DNA from 2 places in the Brevibacillus sp. SKDU10 genome. Region 2 is predicted to be linked to the other one. Evidence: predicted binding sites of a transcription regulator. Region 2 holds the regulator's gene; the other holds the start of a gene.
What was found. The regulator CtsR, encoded in region 2, represses protease genes until heat stress. The targets are predictions, from matches to a motif close to ATGGTCAATAAAGGTCAAACA.
Positions count from the first base shown of each region.

Region 1: a site for CtsR is predicted at 4,448-4,468, ahead of clpP (ATP-dependent Clp endopeptidase proteolytic subunit ClpP). Genes of this name have one in related genera too.

Region 1 is NZ_LSSO01000214.1:9,889-18,304, reverse strand. Features, by position in the region: gene rapZ (RNase adapter RapZ) at 205-1,086, shown strand; gene AYJ08_RS22460 (gluconeogenesis factor YvcK family protein) at 1,180-2,172, shown strand; gene whiA (DNA-binding protein WhiA) at 2,179-3,126, shown strand; gene AYJ08_RS22450 (HPr family phosphocarrier protein) at 3,177-3,434, shown strand; gene AYJ08_RS22445 (hypothetical protein) at 3,537-3,737, shown strand; gene clpP (ATP-dependent Clp endopeptidase proteolytic subunit ClpP) at 3,820-4,401, opposite strand; gene AYJ08_RS22435 (polymer-forming cytoskeletal protein) at 4,532-5,659, opposite strand; gene AYJ08_RS22430 (anti-sigma factor family protein) at 5,659-6,213, opposite strand; gene AYJ08_RS22425 (RNA polymerase sigma factor) at 6,197-6,814, opposite strand; gene AYJ08_RS22420 (hypothetical protein) at 6,867-7,127, opposite strand; gene ytzI (YtzI protein) at 7,381-7,488, shown strand; gene AYJ08_RS22410 (stalk domain-containing protein) at 7,582-8,097, opposite strand.
Region 2 is NZ_LSSO01000212.1:1,022-9,437, forward strand. Features, by position in the region: gene AYJ08_RS21935 (MGDG synthase family glycosyltransferase) at 1-471, shown strand, start outside; gene AYJ08_RS21940 (HAD family hydrolase) at 533-1,204, shown strand; gene AYJ08_RS21945 (CtsR family transcriptional regulator) at 1,430-1,894, shown strand; gene mcsA (protein-arginine kinase activator protein McsA) at 1,972-2,508, shown strand; gene mcsB (protein-arginine kinase McsB) at 2,535-3,599, shown strand; gene AYJ08_RS21960 (ATP-dependent Clp protease ATP-binding subunit) at 3,627-6,089, shown strand; gene radA (DNA repair protein RadA) at 6,281-7,645, shown strand; gene disA (DNA integrity scanning diadenylate cyclase DisA) at 7,655-8,416, shown strand, end outside.

The sequences.
Region 1 (8,416 bases), on a different contig from region 2:
TATTAGGCGGGTAAAATAAAGACAGTTACTTTAATGAATGTGAATTGCCCCCTTTTTCTATATAACCTTGATTTGCGTGGTCTGCGGATAGACCACGTCTTTTTTTTGGGCGGAAATATTTGGAACTTTTTGCAAGAATAATAAGGAAACTCTTACTGGGAGCTGTGTCATATGGTATCCTAAGAGGAGGATGGAGGCGAGAAAATGGGTGAAGATAGTAAACAGAAAGCGGTAAACTTACTCATTATTACAGGCATGTCAGGAGCGGGGAAAACCACAGCTGTGCAAAGTCTAGAGGATCTAGGTTTTTTCTGTGTAGATAATTTGCCGCCAATCCTTATTCCTAAATTTGCGGAGCTTATTATCCAATCGGGACGCGGGATCGAACGGGTTGCTCTTGTGATTGATTTACGTGGCCGTGAATTCTTTGACAGTCTTTTTGATGCTATTGATGGATTATCAGAAAGAGAAGGAATTCACTTTCAAATTCTATTCCTGGATGCGAACGATCAGAATTTAGTTCGTCGCTATAAGGAAACGAGAAGACGGCATCCTCTTTCCCCGACAGGTACGCCTTTAGAGGGGATTATGGCTGAACGAAGACTGCTTCAGGATTTAAAAGGAAGAGCCAATCAGATCATTGATACAAGTCAAATGAAGCCAATGCAGCTTCGTGATAAAATCATAAACCAGTATTCTCAGCAAAGCTCTGAATGGACCCTTAATGTTCAGTCATTTGGTTTTAAATATGGAATTCCGATTGATGCAGATTTAGTTTTTGATGTGCGTTTTTTACCAAACCCGCATTATGTAGATGATTTACGTCCAAAAACAGGCTGTGATAGCGAGGTAGCTAATTACGTCATGAAGTGGACTGATACACAAGAATTCCTAACTCGGTTGATTGATTTCTTGAATTTTACCATCCCTCATTATCAACGCGAAGGCAAAAGTCAGCTTGTTGTTGGTATCGGCTGCACGGGTGGAAAGCATCGGTCTGTGGCTATTGCACAGCACATTGGAGAAACGTTCCGTAAAGATTACCAGGTTCGCGTTACACATCGTGACATCGAAAAGAATAAATAACATAAGATGATAAAATAAAGAATAAGTGGGATTTTAGCACCAAAGAACTCTCAACAAAGGGAATCGAGGTGACCTATGGCATTAGGGAGAGGCATGAACATGCAACAAAGAGAGGAAATGTTGAAAGTTGTTGTAATAGGGGGAGGGACAGGTCTGTCTGTCCTGTTACGCGGTTTGAAGGAAGAGGCCGTTCATATCACGGCTGTTGTTACGGTTGCTGATGATGGAGGCAGCTCAGGACGTCTTCGTGAAGAGATGGATATGCTGCCTCCGGGAGATATTCGTAACGTGTTAACAGCACTTGCTGACGCAGAACCACTAATGAAGCAGCTCATGCAATATCGATTCAACACGGGTACAGGCTTGGCAGGCCATAATTTAGGAAATCTGTTGCTTGCCGCGATGAATGATATCACGGGTGACTTTGTCACGGCCGTGAAGGCACTCAGCAGGGTTTTAGCGGTACGCGGGGATGTGTTGCCATCGTCTACACAATCCATCCTGTTAAAAGCCGAATTAGAAGACGGAACCATCGTCTCAGGAGAGTCGCAAATCCCGTTGTCTGGAAAGAAAATCAAGCGTGTTTTTTTGGACCCAGTAGATGCTCGCCCTTTGATCGAAGCCTTAGATGCTATCAAAGAGGCAGATGCAATCATTTTGGGCCCAGGAAGTTTATATACAAGTATCCTGCCTAATTTATTAGTTAACGGTGTTTTTGAGACGATATTGGAATCAACGGCACCAAAAGTATATATTTGTAATGTAATGACTCAACCGGGTGAAACTGATAATTTTACAGCTTATGATCATGTTAAAGCATTATATGATCATGTTGGGGTTGAATTTTTAGATACGATTGTAGTAAACACTGAACAGGTACCTGAGGATTATTTAGCTAAATACGCGGAAAAGGGCGCGTATCCAGTCTTATGTGATATGGATAAGCTGAAGGAGCTAGGCGTGACGATTGTAGCTGAACCTATGATTACCTATGGGGAATTATACTTGCGACATGATGCGAAACGAGTAAGTCAGGAGATCGTGGCTATCCTTCGCCAGATTATATTGCAACAAGAAAGGAAGTGATGTGACATGTCATTCGCCGCACACACGAAAAAAGAGTTAACAATGATTGAAGCTTCGACTTGCTGTAATCGAGCAGAACTTGCTGCACTGATTCGCATGAATGGAACCATTCAATTAGGAACAGGAAAATTTATATTGGATATCTCTACAGAGAATGCGGCGATTGCACGAAGAATTTATACGTTGGTTAAGCAAATTTTTCAGATTCATGCCGAATTATTAGTACGTAAAAAAATGCGTCTGAAAAAAAACAACGTGTATATTGTGCGAATACCACTTCGGGCTTATGAGATCCTAGAAGATTTACGGATTATGGATAAGAATTTAACGTTTTATCCTGGCATTTCACCTGATCTCGTGGCGAATGAATGTTGCGTGCGCGCGTTTCTTCGAGGTGCATTCCTTGCAGGGGGTTCTGTAAACCATCCAGAGGCTTCTAGCTACCATTTAGAAATTTTTTCGGCGTACCAGGATTTTTGCGAAGCGTTGACCGTTTTAGCGAATCGCTATGAATTGAATGCCAAATGTATTGAACGCAAAAAAGGTTTTGTTATGTACATAAAGGAAGGCGAAAAAATAACCGACTTTTTAAGTGTAATTGGTGCACATCAGGCCTTGTTGTATTTTGAAGACGTGCGTATTGTTAAGGACATGCGGAATTCAGTTAATCGTTTGCATAACTGTGAGATTGCCAATATCAACAAGACGGTAAATGCCGCTACGAAACAAATGGAGAATATTCAACTGATCGAAAAAGAAATCGGTCTTGAGAATTTACCCATTCGCTTACGAGAGGTAGCTGAGCTTCGCTTACAAAACCCTGACATTAATTTGAAGGAATTAGGCGAGATGATTCCGAGCGGAGTCGTGAGCAAGTCTGGAATTAACCATCGCTTGCGTAAAATAAATGAGATTGCAGATAACCTGCGAGAAAAACTGAGTCTTTCTACGTAGGGACATGTTATAATAGAAATAAAGGAAAATTCCAAGCGGGGAGGTCCAAGATGGTACAGCAACGGGTTATGGTTAAACTTAAAACAGGGTTACAAGCCCGCCCAGCGGCATTCTTTGTTCAAGAAGCAAATCGATACCGTTCTGAAATTTACGTAGAAAAAGACAATAAAAAGGTGAATGCCAAAAGCATCATGGGAATTATGAGTTTGGCGATCAGCTCGGGAACAGAGATTACCATCTTGGCTAGTGGGGATGATGCCCAAATGGCGGTCGATACACTGGCTGGTCTCATTAATAAAGACGAATAAAATGTAAACGCTAAACCAGCAGATATTGCTGGTTTTTGCTTGTATGTCCTGCTGCTTATGGTGAAATCCTAATTAGGAATATCTGAGCCAGGAGGGAAGCGTATGTCCAATAAAGCTAAGGGATTACCAGATTGCTGTCTAGAAGGCAGAGATAAGAACTTTATGGATATTGATCGTATGGTCAATGAAGGGCTGGGAGGCGGTACGGTGGCTGAATATAACGGCTTGATTGAAGAGACTACCGTTGATTCCATGGATGGAGAGTATACAACAAATAAAGAATTACGCGGCAACGAACAGTAATTTCTTTATTCCCTATTGATAAATGGTAACGAATATGTAAAAGAGGGCAACCTAGGGTCGCCCTCTTTATGTGTATCTTACCTTATTTTCTAGTGATAACCTCGTCGATCAGGCCGTATTCCTTTGCAGCTTGAGCGGACAGGAAGTTGTCGCGATCTGTATCTTTAGCAATCCGTTCGTATGGTTGACCCGTACGTTCAGCATAGATGCGGTTTAGATGTTCACGCATTTTAATGATACGTTTTGCGGCAATTTCGATGTCACTCGCTTGACCTTGAGCGCCACCTAGAGGTTGGTGAATCATGATTTCGCTATTAGGCAAAGCATAACGCTTTCCTTTTGCTCCGGCACAAAGCAGGAACGATCCCATAGATGCAGCTAATCCAACACAGATCGTTGATACATCTGGTTTAATATATTGCATCGTGTCATAGATAGCCATACCGGCTGTAATTGATCCACCAGGGCTGTTTATATAGATGCTGATGTCTTTGTCAGGATCTTCTGCCTGTAGGAATAAGAGCTGAGCTACAACACTATTAGCTACCTGATCATTAATAGGTGTTCCCAAAAAGATAATACGATCTTTTAATAAACGGGAATAGATATCGTAAGCGCGTTCTCCACGATTTGTTTGTTCAATTACAGTTGGAATTAGATTCATATTCATTCACGTTCCTCCTCCCTTTTCTTACAATAATCATACACAATTGGTCAATAAAGGTCAAACAAAATCAGAACTCTACTCCATTATTTAACCCAAAAAATGTATATTTTAAACCTTGTCTAAAAAATTAAAGTGCGGCTCTTTTGTTACTGGCACGCACACAGCTTGTAATCGCGCCGAAGAAATATATATTGACCAACATTCCGAGTAAAAAGCCTAATAAAGGGATTTGGATGATAAGTACTAATAGGAATACACCAATAAATTCAGCAAATAAGGGTGAGATTTTCCACTGAAAAAAGCTTATTAACTTTTGTCCCAACCAAGTGCCAACATACACTTTCCCTAAAATAAGCAGCAGGGTGTAGGCGATTGCAATAATGAAACCTACAGGAATACCAACAACAGTAAGTAACATCACAATACTAAGCAATGGAGCCAAGATAAAAATAAGCAAGCCGACCCCAAATTGTTTAAAAGGATGGCGAGTGTGCAACTGTTGGCTCACATTGTATAGAGAACCGGCAAAGAAATAACGGATAAGTAGCCAAAAAATTAATGTACTTAAGCATGAAGAGACAGACATCATTAACATAAAGGAGCCGTAGGAAGGTCTAGGTTCAATAATAGTATGCTTGTGCTGTCCCTTGATATTAGCTCCAGCATCAATTTGAGCAGGCTCAAATGATGTATAAATAAGATCACCCTGAATGGTAGCTGTAGGCTTAAGATGAAGAGATTCTACTTGGAATAGGGAAGTACCTTCCCCTAATAAACCTGAAATCGTGGCTTGATTGTAGAACCCATTTGTCTCTTTCCCAACACGTCCTTCTATGTTCATTTCATTGACAAAACCTAAAATACTGCCGTTCACGTTCCCAGATTGATTTACACGAAGCTCATCAGCACCGGCCGATATGTTCTTCTGAACAGTACCTGAGACAGTGAGTGCTTGAGAATAGGAGCGTACGTTACCGCCTACTGTCCCTGATACGTTTGTAAGATAAGCAAATGAGATTACATCTCCTGTTACAGTTCCTTTTATATCGATCGTTTCTGCAAAAGCATATAAGTCCCCATCTATTGTTCCATCAATCACTACTTTACTGGCATTTGTTATAACATCCCCGTGATGTACCTCATTAGACTTTACTTGATAGAGCTCTCCATTGTGGAGATTGATAGCATAAGCAGAACTAGCCAAGATAAAACAAAAAACAAGCAAGAAAGAGAGGAAGAATATTCTCTTACTCATTATCTAGTTCTCCAGTTATTCGCGTTCATTTTGCTGGACAGGCGAATAGAATATAATAAAATGGCTAGAACAAACAAAATAGAAGAGATAAAGCCAATGAGGTAGAAATTCTTAAACATCAGTAAAATCATTGTTGCTTTTTCTTTTAACCAGAACATGGAGCTCCAGATTGATTGCCACTGAAATAAAGAATTAATTGCGCTATTCCAGTCATTTAGCCAGTTGATTCCAGCTAAGAGCATGACAAGAAAGAAACCAAGGGATGCTCCAAAAACAAAGCGTAGACGATGAACAAATAGGTGGTGACGGTTTTGATTAAAGGATGCAATTTGATTAATTTGATCGCAAACGTTTTTTTCCAAGTGGATAGGTGGAAGCGTAGGTGTTGTTAAATGAATGGCTTTTACAAGGTCTGCCTGCTCTTCAAGAAAAGTAGCGTATAGTTTTTGACACTCGGAGCAGCTTTGCAAATGGCTGGCCACTTGTTGATGTTCCTCTTGGATTAATTCACCGTCTGCATACATCATGAAAGTAAACTCATCCGGATGTTGCATTGTATACACTCCTTTCTATTGATTTATGGCTCAGCAACTCTTTTAAAAACTTCCGGGAACGGAATAGACGGGTACCAACCGTATTTTTGCTCATTCCTACAATGGCGCCAATTTCTTCATAGCTTAGCTCATCCACAAAACGAAGAGTAACAATTAATCGATCTACTTCCTCCAAGTGATATAACAGTTCCTGAATATGGGAGTAAAACTCCTTTTTCATAAATAAGGTTTCCGGTGTTTCAACGGATTTTTGTTGTTTATTTACTTGGTGATACAATTGGTCGTCCTTCATGGTAATTTCCTTCTTTTTTCTAAGGAAATCAATGCAAGTATTTGAGGATAAGCGGTATAGCCAAGAATGGAAAGGATAGGATTGATCAAATTTATTTAGGTTTTGGGCTACTTTTAGCCAAATATCATTGCATACGTCCTGGGAATCATGATAGGAATAGACCATTTTGAGGACGATGCGCTGCACGCGCTGATCAAAAAGCTCAACAAGCAGAGGGAAGGAATTAGCATCCCCTTTTAGAAATCTCAGGATATATTCTAAAGCTTTTCGATTTAGCGCATAAAGATCTTCGCGTGATTGCTCTTCCACATTCGGTCCTCCTTTCTAGTACTAGTACGTAAGTTTTATCTTAAAAATTTCGTTAATCTAAATCCTTTTCTTCATTCGACTTATGAGGTTCTTCTTCCTTCAAATCTTTTCCAGTATCTTCTGTTAGGTCAATCATGACCCGCATTTTTGCCTTCATTTTTTTTCCTTTAATAATGGTGTAGTCTGTAATGTCTCGATGTTCTAAGCGACTAATTGCCTCCGCTAATTCCTCTGAAGTTAAATAGGGCTGGATTGTTAGAAGGCATTCATCTTCATTTGATTCCTGATAAATGAGAAATAATTGTTCTTCCATATTGATAGACCTCCCTAGTATTTATCCACAAAGTTATCAACAGGTTGTGCACAAAACATTTGTTCGTGGAATTGTTTTATGGTTATTATGTGACAACAGCACTAGATCATACGGAGGCAGACGGGTTATCATACGTCAATAATTATGCATTGTGCATAGAAAGCTGTATTCCCTTGGTTTGTTTTTGAATGTTCTGTACAATGGAAAGGGGACTGTACACCAAACAAACGGGGGTGATGGAAAATTGAGTTCCATGATTATTGCTGTTGTTGTCATTGTCGGTATCATAGTTGGATGTTCGATTTGGGCAATAAATAAAGGATATTCTTACAAAAACAAAATAGACGATATAGATAAGTAAAAGAAAAAACACACCGCATTCAGGTGTGTTTTACTTTTATAAGACGAGAAAAAATGTTAGGTAGAAAAGATCGCATAATAATAGCTATTAAGGTTAAAACAAAGACTTAATATCGCCGGTATTAGGGTTTACGATATACCAGCCGTAGGTGTTAATATAACGATCTCCGCTCTGGAAGTTATTTACCACCTCTTGATAAATCTGGATGACATAATTTCCGCGTTCATCATCGTGATCATAAGCAATCGTGAAATTCTCCGGTACCTCTTTCCCATATTTCTGGCGTACCAATTCTACAGCTTGATACTTAGAATAGGTTTTGCTTGTCGGGAGTTTACCGATGTAGACAGAGAGTGATTTCCCATCGTATACGATCGGTTTGCCAAGGTTTTCTGCTGCAAAACGAACAGGGACATATGCTGTATTTTTGTATAGAAATCCTTGTGTTTGAACAGGTGGTGATTTAGGTACACCATCGAAGTAAAAAGTAATAGGCTTTTCCATATCTGGTTTGACAGCCATTTCTGAAGCAGCATAGGCGATAGAGGAGGATAATAGAGCCCCGATTCCAATGCCAATTGCTAACGATTTTACATTTAACTTACCCATACTTAAATAAGCCCCACTTATCTTTATTTTTGTTAATCACAGTATGACAAATGATGACAAAATCTGCAAAAGTCGCGGGTAATAGGAAATTGTATCTAACGATCATAAATAATGGGTAGAAATTTTGTATTTCGCCCTGTAAAACCTCGTATCATGTGAGATATTTCATTTCATCATAGGATTACTGGAGTGTCATCTCATTCTCAAGCACTACAGAAGCGCAGGAAAGCTCATAAAGAAAGCAAAACTAAGTAGAAAGACCCATTTGCTTAGTAGTAAGTAGCTTTACAAAATGACTGCGCTTTCAAAATACCTAGTA
Region 2 (8,416 bases):
GGATTAGGCCCCATGGATAAAGTATTGCAAGGTCTCGATGCCTTACATATTCCTTTGAAAATTTTCGTCTTAACAGGTCTAAATGAAAAATTATATAGAAGTGTTACAAACCGTTCGTATTCTCATGATGTAGTGGCATTACAATATGTAGATAATTTTCATGAGTATTTAGAAGTAGCCGATGCGATTGTGACAAAATCAGGTGGTCTAACAACTGCTGAGGTATTAAGCAAACGTGTTCCTATGGTTATTTTTAATCCATTGCCAGGTCAAGAGGAACGAAATAGTCACTTTTTGTTAAACAATGGCTGTGCTGTCCACGCTACAGAGAGTCGAGATTTGATATACTCAATTGAGCAAGTGCTTTTAGATGAACAAAAGTCTAAAGCAATGCGACAACAAGCAGAAATGATTGCACGTCCGTTTGCCGCTTATGACATCGCTGCATTTATTAAGCAAGATATGCAGTAGATGAGTGAGTTCTGTGAAAATCGGTCACAATCATGTAACAACACGATATTGAGGTGGTAGAGTGAGCATACAGCATGCCGTTATTTTTGACATGGATGGTACTTTATTGCAGACAGAGTCTATGGCTATTCCAGGTTTTAGACGCACCTTTCAAGATTTACGAGATCGTCATCTATGGAATGGTGAACTTCCTGATGATCGTGCTATTACTAGTACCTTGGGTATGGTTCTAGACGAGATATGGGATGAAATGCTACCGGAAGCAGATGAAAAGACAAGGGAACTGGCTACGGAGTTATTAGCTAAGCATGAAGAGAAATTATTGGATGAAGGTGTTGTTTCCCTGTATCCGGGAGTGGTAGAACAACTAACAGCACTGCACGAGAAGGGAATTGCGCTTTTTGTAGCATCTAATGCCATGGACGGTTATGTCGAGGCAATATGTGAGCACTTTAACATCACGCATCTTTTTACTGATCTATACTCAGCCGGACGTTTCCAAACTGAGTCAAAAGTAGATCTAGTAGCCCTTCTTCTAAAAACATACGATATTAAGCAGGCAGTCATGGTAGGAGATCGTAAGTCAGATGTTGAGGCAGGTAAAAAAAATCATTTATGGACAATAGGCTGTGATTTTGGCTTTGCTGATTCTGGTGAGTTGAAAAACGCAGATGCAGTCATTCAAGGCTATGCGGAGTTACTTCAACAAGTACCATTTTATCAATCTAAATGAACAGGTAAAAGTGAACCACCTTTTTGAAGGTGGTTTTTTTAATTGATGCAGGTTGAAATAGACCTTTTTTGACCAAAATAAAGGAGTAAGGGAAATAAGGGTTGAAAGTAAATAAAAAAGTAATTATAATAAAAGTCAAAGATAGTCAAAGTCAAATTGACTAACTAAAAAATTAATTTTAATGCCCTTAGTTTCACTCATATTCTTAGGCAAGGAGGCGACACTTTGCGAAATATATCGGACATCATTGAGAAGCATTTAAAGAGCATACTTCAGGAGAGTCCGAATGGAGCTATTGAAATTCAGCGGAGTGATATTGCCGAAAAGTTTCAATGTGTACCGTCCCAAATTAATTACGTCATTAACACTCGTTTCTCTATTGAAAAAGGATATATTGTTGAAAGTAAACGTGGCGGTGGAGGCTTTATCCGGATTCGAAAGGCGCAAATTTTGTGTAAGGATACATTACAGGAGCTTTTGACGGAAGAAATGATTGGAGATAGTATAACTCAATCATACGGTTACTCTCTCATTGATCGATTAGTGGAAGAAAGATGGATTAGTTTACGAGAAGCCACCTTAATGAAGGTAGCCACCTCAAGACAGGTGCTGATGGTTCATACACCTTTACGAGATCAGCTAAGAGCCAGTATCTTAAAGCATATGATTACATCAATTCTCATAACATAGAAGTTACACCTTTGCAAAAAATAGAATTAACCCTAAAAGTCTGGTTGTACCGATTGACTTGTAAGGAGGTTCTTATTATGAATTGTGAAGAGTGCGGCAAACGTCCCGCAACCTTACATCTTACCAAAATCGTAAATGGTGAAAAGTCTGAGACTCACATTTGCGAGCAATGTGCCAAGGAAAAAGGCGAATATTTCTCAGGCTTTGGTAATTTTGGTCTAAATAATTTATTGGCTGGTCTATTAAATTTTGACCCAATGAACAAAGGTGTCAGCAGTCAACAGATTAACCAAAATACAGTTTCTCCGCTTACGCGTTGCGAAACATGCGGATTAACCTATACACAATTTAGCAAGAGTGGTCGTTTTGGTTGTAGTGATTGTTATAACCATTTTGGAGCTAAACTTGACCCGCTTTTTAGAAGAATTCATGGAAATACCCAGCATATGGGGAAAGTACCTGAACGTACAGGTAGCCAATTAAAGATAAAAAAGGATTTACAGCAACTAAAAACTGCTCTTCAACAGCATATTGCTACAGAGGAGTTTGAAAAGGCAGCGGAAATTAGAGACCGTATTCGTGCACTGGAACAAAAGATTGAACAATCCAAGTGAATAAATGGTGGAGGTGAACATCAAGTATGTCCCTACAGCGTTTTACCCAGCACCCATGGAGCAATTGGATGAAAGGTGAGGGTCCTGATTCTGATATTGTTATTAGTACGCGGTTGCGAATCGCTAGGAACCTACGTCAGCATCCTTTTCCACTCTTAGCTACTGACTCACAAGCAGAAGAGGTCGTACGTAAAGTAAAAGAAGTAATCGATTCGGCTTCTATGAAGAAGAAAGGCTCCTTCGAACTGTTGTCCATGGAGGACATGAAGCCTCTTGAAAAGAGAGTGCTGGTAGAAAAACATCTCATCAGCCCTAATTTGGCTGAGGAATCCAGAAAAGGTGCCGTCATTTTAAGTGAGGACGAATCCATCAGTGTATTGGTCAATGAAGAAGACCATCTACGTATTCAGGTTTTCTTGCCAGGTTTTCAATTGCGGGAAGCCTGGGAAAAAGGAAGCAAGATGGATGATATCTTCGAAAAACAAGTCAATTATGCTTTTGATGAAAAACGAGGCTATTTAACTAGTTGTCCTACAAACGTAGGTACTGGTATACGTGCTTCTGTCATGTTGCATTTACCGGCACTTGTGATGACCCAGCAGATTAATCGAATTTTGCAGGCAATTACTCAAGTAGGCTTGGTTGTTCGCGGTTTGTATGGGGAAGGAAGCGAAGCTGTTGGCAACCTCTTTCAGCTTTCCAATCAAGTGACACTTGGTATGTCGGAAGCAGATATTATCTCAAATCTATACAGCGTTGCAAGCCAAATTATTGAACAAGAGCGAGAAGCGCGTCAGTATTTGCAAGAGCATAATCGCATATCTATTGAGGATAAGATTTTTCGTTCTTATGGGATTTTGACTCATGCCAGAACGGTAGAATCAAAAGAAGCGGCTCAGCGCTTATCTGATGTACGCTTGGGAATAGATTTGGGTTATTTACAAGCATGCAGCCCATTTGTTGTAAATGAACTGTTAGTTAGCACACAACCCGGTTTTTTACAATATGATGCGGGACAGAAATTAACAGCAGAACAACGAGATGAGCGTAGAGCTTATGTCATTCGAGAACGACTAAAAGGCAATTCATAAGAGAAGAGTAATGGAGGTGCTTATACTATGATGTTTGGACGATTTACAGAGCGTGCACAAAAAGTATTAGCTTTAGCATTGGAAGAGGCAGTTCGTTTAGGTCACAAAGATATTGGAACCGAACATGTTCTTTTAGGTCTGATCCGAGAGGGAGAAGGAATTGCGGCAAAAGCACTTCAAGCACTCGGTCTCGGACTTGATAAAATTCAAAATGAAGTGGAATCTTTAATCGGTCGTGCTCCTGAACAACCGGCAAACACGACAAATTATACACCAAACTACACCCCACGAGCTAAGAAAGTAATTGAGCTGTCCATGGACGAGGCTCGCAAGCTAGGTCATACGTACGTGGGAACCGAACATATTTTGTTAGGTCTAATTCGCGAGGGAGAGGGAATTGCTGCGCGAATCATGAACAACCTAGGCATTAGCCTAAATAAAGCACGTCAACAGGTATTGCAATTATTGGGTAGCTCAGAAATGATGTCATCTCATCAGCCTTCTGGAAGCAACTCATCGGCAAACACTCCTACTTTAGATGGATTAGCACGGGACTTGACGGCTATTGCTAAAGAAGGTTCACTTGATCCGGTGATCGGTCGTCAGAAGGAAATTGAACGTGTGATTCAGGTATTGAGCAGACGGACAAAGAATAACCCAGTATTAATTGGTGAACCGGGTGTTGGTAAGACAGCGATAGCTGAGGGTCTCGCCCAAAAAATTGTTAATAATGAGATCCCAGAAACTTTGCGTGATAAACGTGTCATGACTTTAGATATGGGTACAGTGGTAGCCGGCACCAAATATCGTGGTGAATTCGAGGATCGTCTGAAAAAAATTATGGATGAAATTCGACAAGCAGGAAATATTATTTTGTTCATTGACGAGTTGCATACATTAATTGGAGCAGGTGGGGCTGAGGGAGCGATTGATGCATCCAACATTCTTAAACCAGCACTTGCTCGCGGCGAGCTACAATGTGTCGGTGCCACCACGCTGGATGAGTATCGTAAATACATTGAGAAGGATGCCGCGCTCGAACGCCGCTTCCAACCCATTCAAGTAGATGAACCGACTCCTGAAGATGCGATTAAAATCTTAAGCGGTTTACGTGATCGTTATGAAGCCCATCATCGTGTAAAAATTACAGATGAAGCTATTAAGCAAGCGGTAAAATTGTCAGATCGTTATATAACGGATCGCTTTTTGCCAGATAAAGCTATTGATTTAATTGACGAGGCAGCTTCCAAGGTTCGCTTGCAATCCTTTACCGTACCACCTAACCTAAAAGAGCTAGAAGCACGATTAGAAGAGGTTCGCAAAGAAAAGGACGCAGCCGTACAATCTCAGGAATTTGAAGAAGCTGCAGCTTTAAGAGATAAGGAACAAAAACTGCGCGAGGAGCTCGATTCCACTAAGAAGGATTGGAAAGAGAGACAAGGAAAACTAAACATGGAGGTTACTCAGGAGGATATCGCTCATGTGGTAGCTAACTGGACTGGTATTCCTGTTTTAAAATTGAAGGAAGAAGAAACACAACGTCTATTAAAAATGGAAGATATTCTACACGACCGAGTTATTGGACAGGACGAGGCTGTTAAATCAGTTGCCCGTGCAGTACGTCGCGCTCGTGCTGGCTTAAAAGATCCAAAGCGTCCAATTGGTTCGTTTATCTTCTTAGGCCCTACAGGGGTAGGTAAAACAGAATTAGCTCGTGCTGTGGCTGAAACATTATTCGGTGATGAAGATGCCATGATCCGTGTAGACATGTCTGAGTACATGGAGAAGCACACCACTGCCCGTCTAGTCGGTGCGCCTCCAGGATATGTGGGTTATGATGAAGGCGGTCAATTGACAGAAAAGGTTCGCCGTAAACCATACTCAGTTATTTTGCTAGACGAAATTGAAAAGGCACATCCAGATGTCTTTAATATTTTATTACAAGTGCTTGATGATGGAAGATTAACAGACTCTAAAGGACGGACAGTTGATTTCCGCAATACGGTAGTCATCATGACATCCAATGTGGGTGCAAGCATGATTAAGAAAAATAGCTCCCTTGGCTTTACTACAAATGATTCTGAAAAGAAATATCAAGATATGAAAGATAAAGTCATGGATGAATTGAAACGTAGCTTCCGTCCAGAGTTCCTGAACCGTATCGACGAAATTATTGTGTTCCACTCTCTAGAACAGGAGCATATTGAAAAAATCGTTACCTTGATGACCGAGGACTTGCGCAAACGCCTAGTCGAACAGGAGATTGATTTCAAACTAAGCGAAGAGGCTAAGAAAATTCTCGCTAAAGAGGGCTTTGATCCCGCCTATGGTGCACGACCTCTACGTCGAGCGATTCAACGAAATATTGAAGATCGCTTATCTGAGGAATTGCTCAAGGGAACGATCACAAAAGGAGATACCGTTCAGATTGATGCGGAAGACGGCAAATTAACGATAAAACGCTTGGAACAAGTAAAAGTAACAAAATAAACGAATCCTGAAGCAAAACATGGTATAATTTCAGGAGAAAGCAGTATGTATCCCCGAAGATGATTCGGGGATATTTTTTATACATCTAGCATAAATGTAAGGTGATATAAAAATGCTGTCCATTAGCAGGATTTAACAGTAGTTGCACGAACAACAAGTAGAATGAATTTATAGATACGGGAGTATGTTATATGTCAAAAGTAAAAACAAAGTTTGTGTGTCAGGAATGCGGGTACGAAAGTCCTAAATGGCTGGGAAAATGTCCAGGCTGTAATAATTGGAATACGATGGTTGAAGAATTAGAGCGTAAACAAGCTGGTGGTAGAGATCGTGGTATGTCCACTAAACAAAAGGCACAGCCCATCACAGAGGTCATAAGTGAGGAGGAACCAAGATTAGATACCACCTTAGGTGAATTAAACCGTGTCTTAGGTGGCGGTTTAGTTTTGGGATCGTTGGTGCTTGTTGGGGGAGATCCGGGGATCGGAAAGTCTACCTTACTTCTCCAAACTTCTTTTGCTCTTGCACATCAGAATAATAAAGTGTTGTATATCTCCGGTGAGGAGTCTGTTAAACAAATTAAAATGCGAGCTGATCGCCTTGGTGTACAAACATCAAATCTGCTAGTAGTGACGGAGACTGATTTGGAGCAGGTGGAGGAGCAAATAACGTTTGTCGACCCTGATGTGGTCATTATTGACTCAATCCAAACCATTTTTCATCCTGCTGTCACATCCGCAGCAGGGAGTGTAGCTCAGGTCCGAGAGTGTACCAGCCATCTGATGCGAATAGCAAAAAGTAAAGGTATCGCTATCTTTATTGTCGGACATGTTACAAAAGAAGGAGCAATTGCTGGACCGCGTATGCTTGAGCATATGGTTGATGCTGTTCTTTACTTTGAAGGAGATCGACATAATACCTTCCGTATTTTACGAGCGGTTAAAAATCGATTTGGTTCCACAAATGAAATGGGTATTTTTGAAATGAAAGAAAAAGGGCTAGCTGAAGTAGAAAACCCATCTGAGTTATTCTTAGCGGAACGGCCAATTGGAGTTGCTGGATCAACAGTAGTAGCAAGTATGGAAGGAACTCGACCCGTGCTTGTTGAACTACAGGCATTAGTTTCCCCAACCAGCTTTGCTACTCCTCGTCGAATGGCAACAGGGGTAGATCATCAGCGAATTGCTATGATTATGGCCGTTTTGGAGAAACGAGTAGGCTTAATGCTGCAAAATCAAGATGCCTATGTAAACGTAGCGGGTGGGGTTCGATTAGATGAGCCTGCTATTGATTTAGCGATTGCGGTAAGCATTGCTAGTAGTTTTCGAGATCATTCAACGAACCCATATGATGTAGTGATTGGAGAAATAGGTTTAACAGGCGAAGTCCGCGGTGTTTCTCGAATTGAGCAACGTATACGCGAAGCGGAAAAGCTGGGCTTTAAGCGGGTCATTATTCCAGAGAGAAGCATGCGAGGACTAGAAAAGCCTGCTGGGATTGAGGTAATTGGTGTGAAAAATGTGGAGGAAGCTTTGCAATATGCAATAAGGGGGTAGCTATATTTGATGTTGGATGCTTTGCGTTTTGTCGCTCCAGGTACGCCTTTTCGTGAGGGGCTGGAAAACGTTCTACATGCCAAAACAGGCGCTTTAATTGTTGTGGGATGTAGTCCACAGATGAAAAACATCATTGACGGTGGTTTTTATATTGACTGTGAATTTACTCCAGCCCATTTATATGAATTGGCCAAAATGGATGGAGCTATTATTGTCAGCGAGGACGCTAAGCGGATTTTATATGCCAACACACAGCTATTGCCCAGCGGGGCTGTTGTTTCGAATGAAACGGGAACAAGGCATCGTACAGCCGATCGTACAGCACGATTAACGAACCATTTGGTTATTGCCATTTCGCAAAGGCGCAATGTCATTACGTTATACCAAGGAACTCAGCGCTATGTTATTAAAGATATTAGCGTTATTTTGGCGAAAACGAATCAAGCACTGCAAACTTTGGAAAGATATAAGATGGTATTAGAGCAGGGGCTTACGAATCTAAGTGCGTTAGAATTTGAACAATTAGTCACTGTTCATGAAATTGTATCGGTTATGCAACGGATTGAGATGGTCATCCGTATAAAGTTAGAGATGAAAAAATATATCCTGGAATTAGGTACGGAGGGTCGATTAATTAACCTACAGCTAGAAGAGCTTGTGTTCAATGTGGAGCAAGAGGCAGAGCTACTCATTTTAGACTATGCAAAAGATGATAAGGTGGATACTAAGCACGTCTTAAATGAAATGAGTAAGCTAAGTCCAGAGGAATTA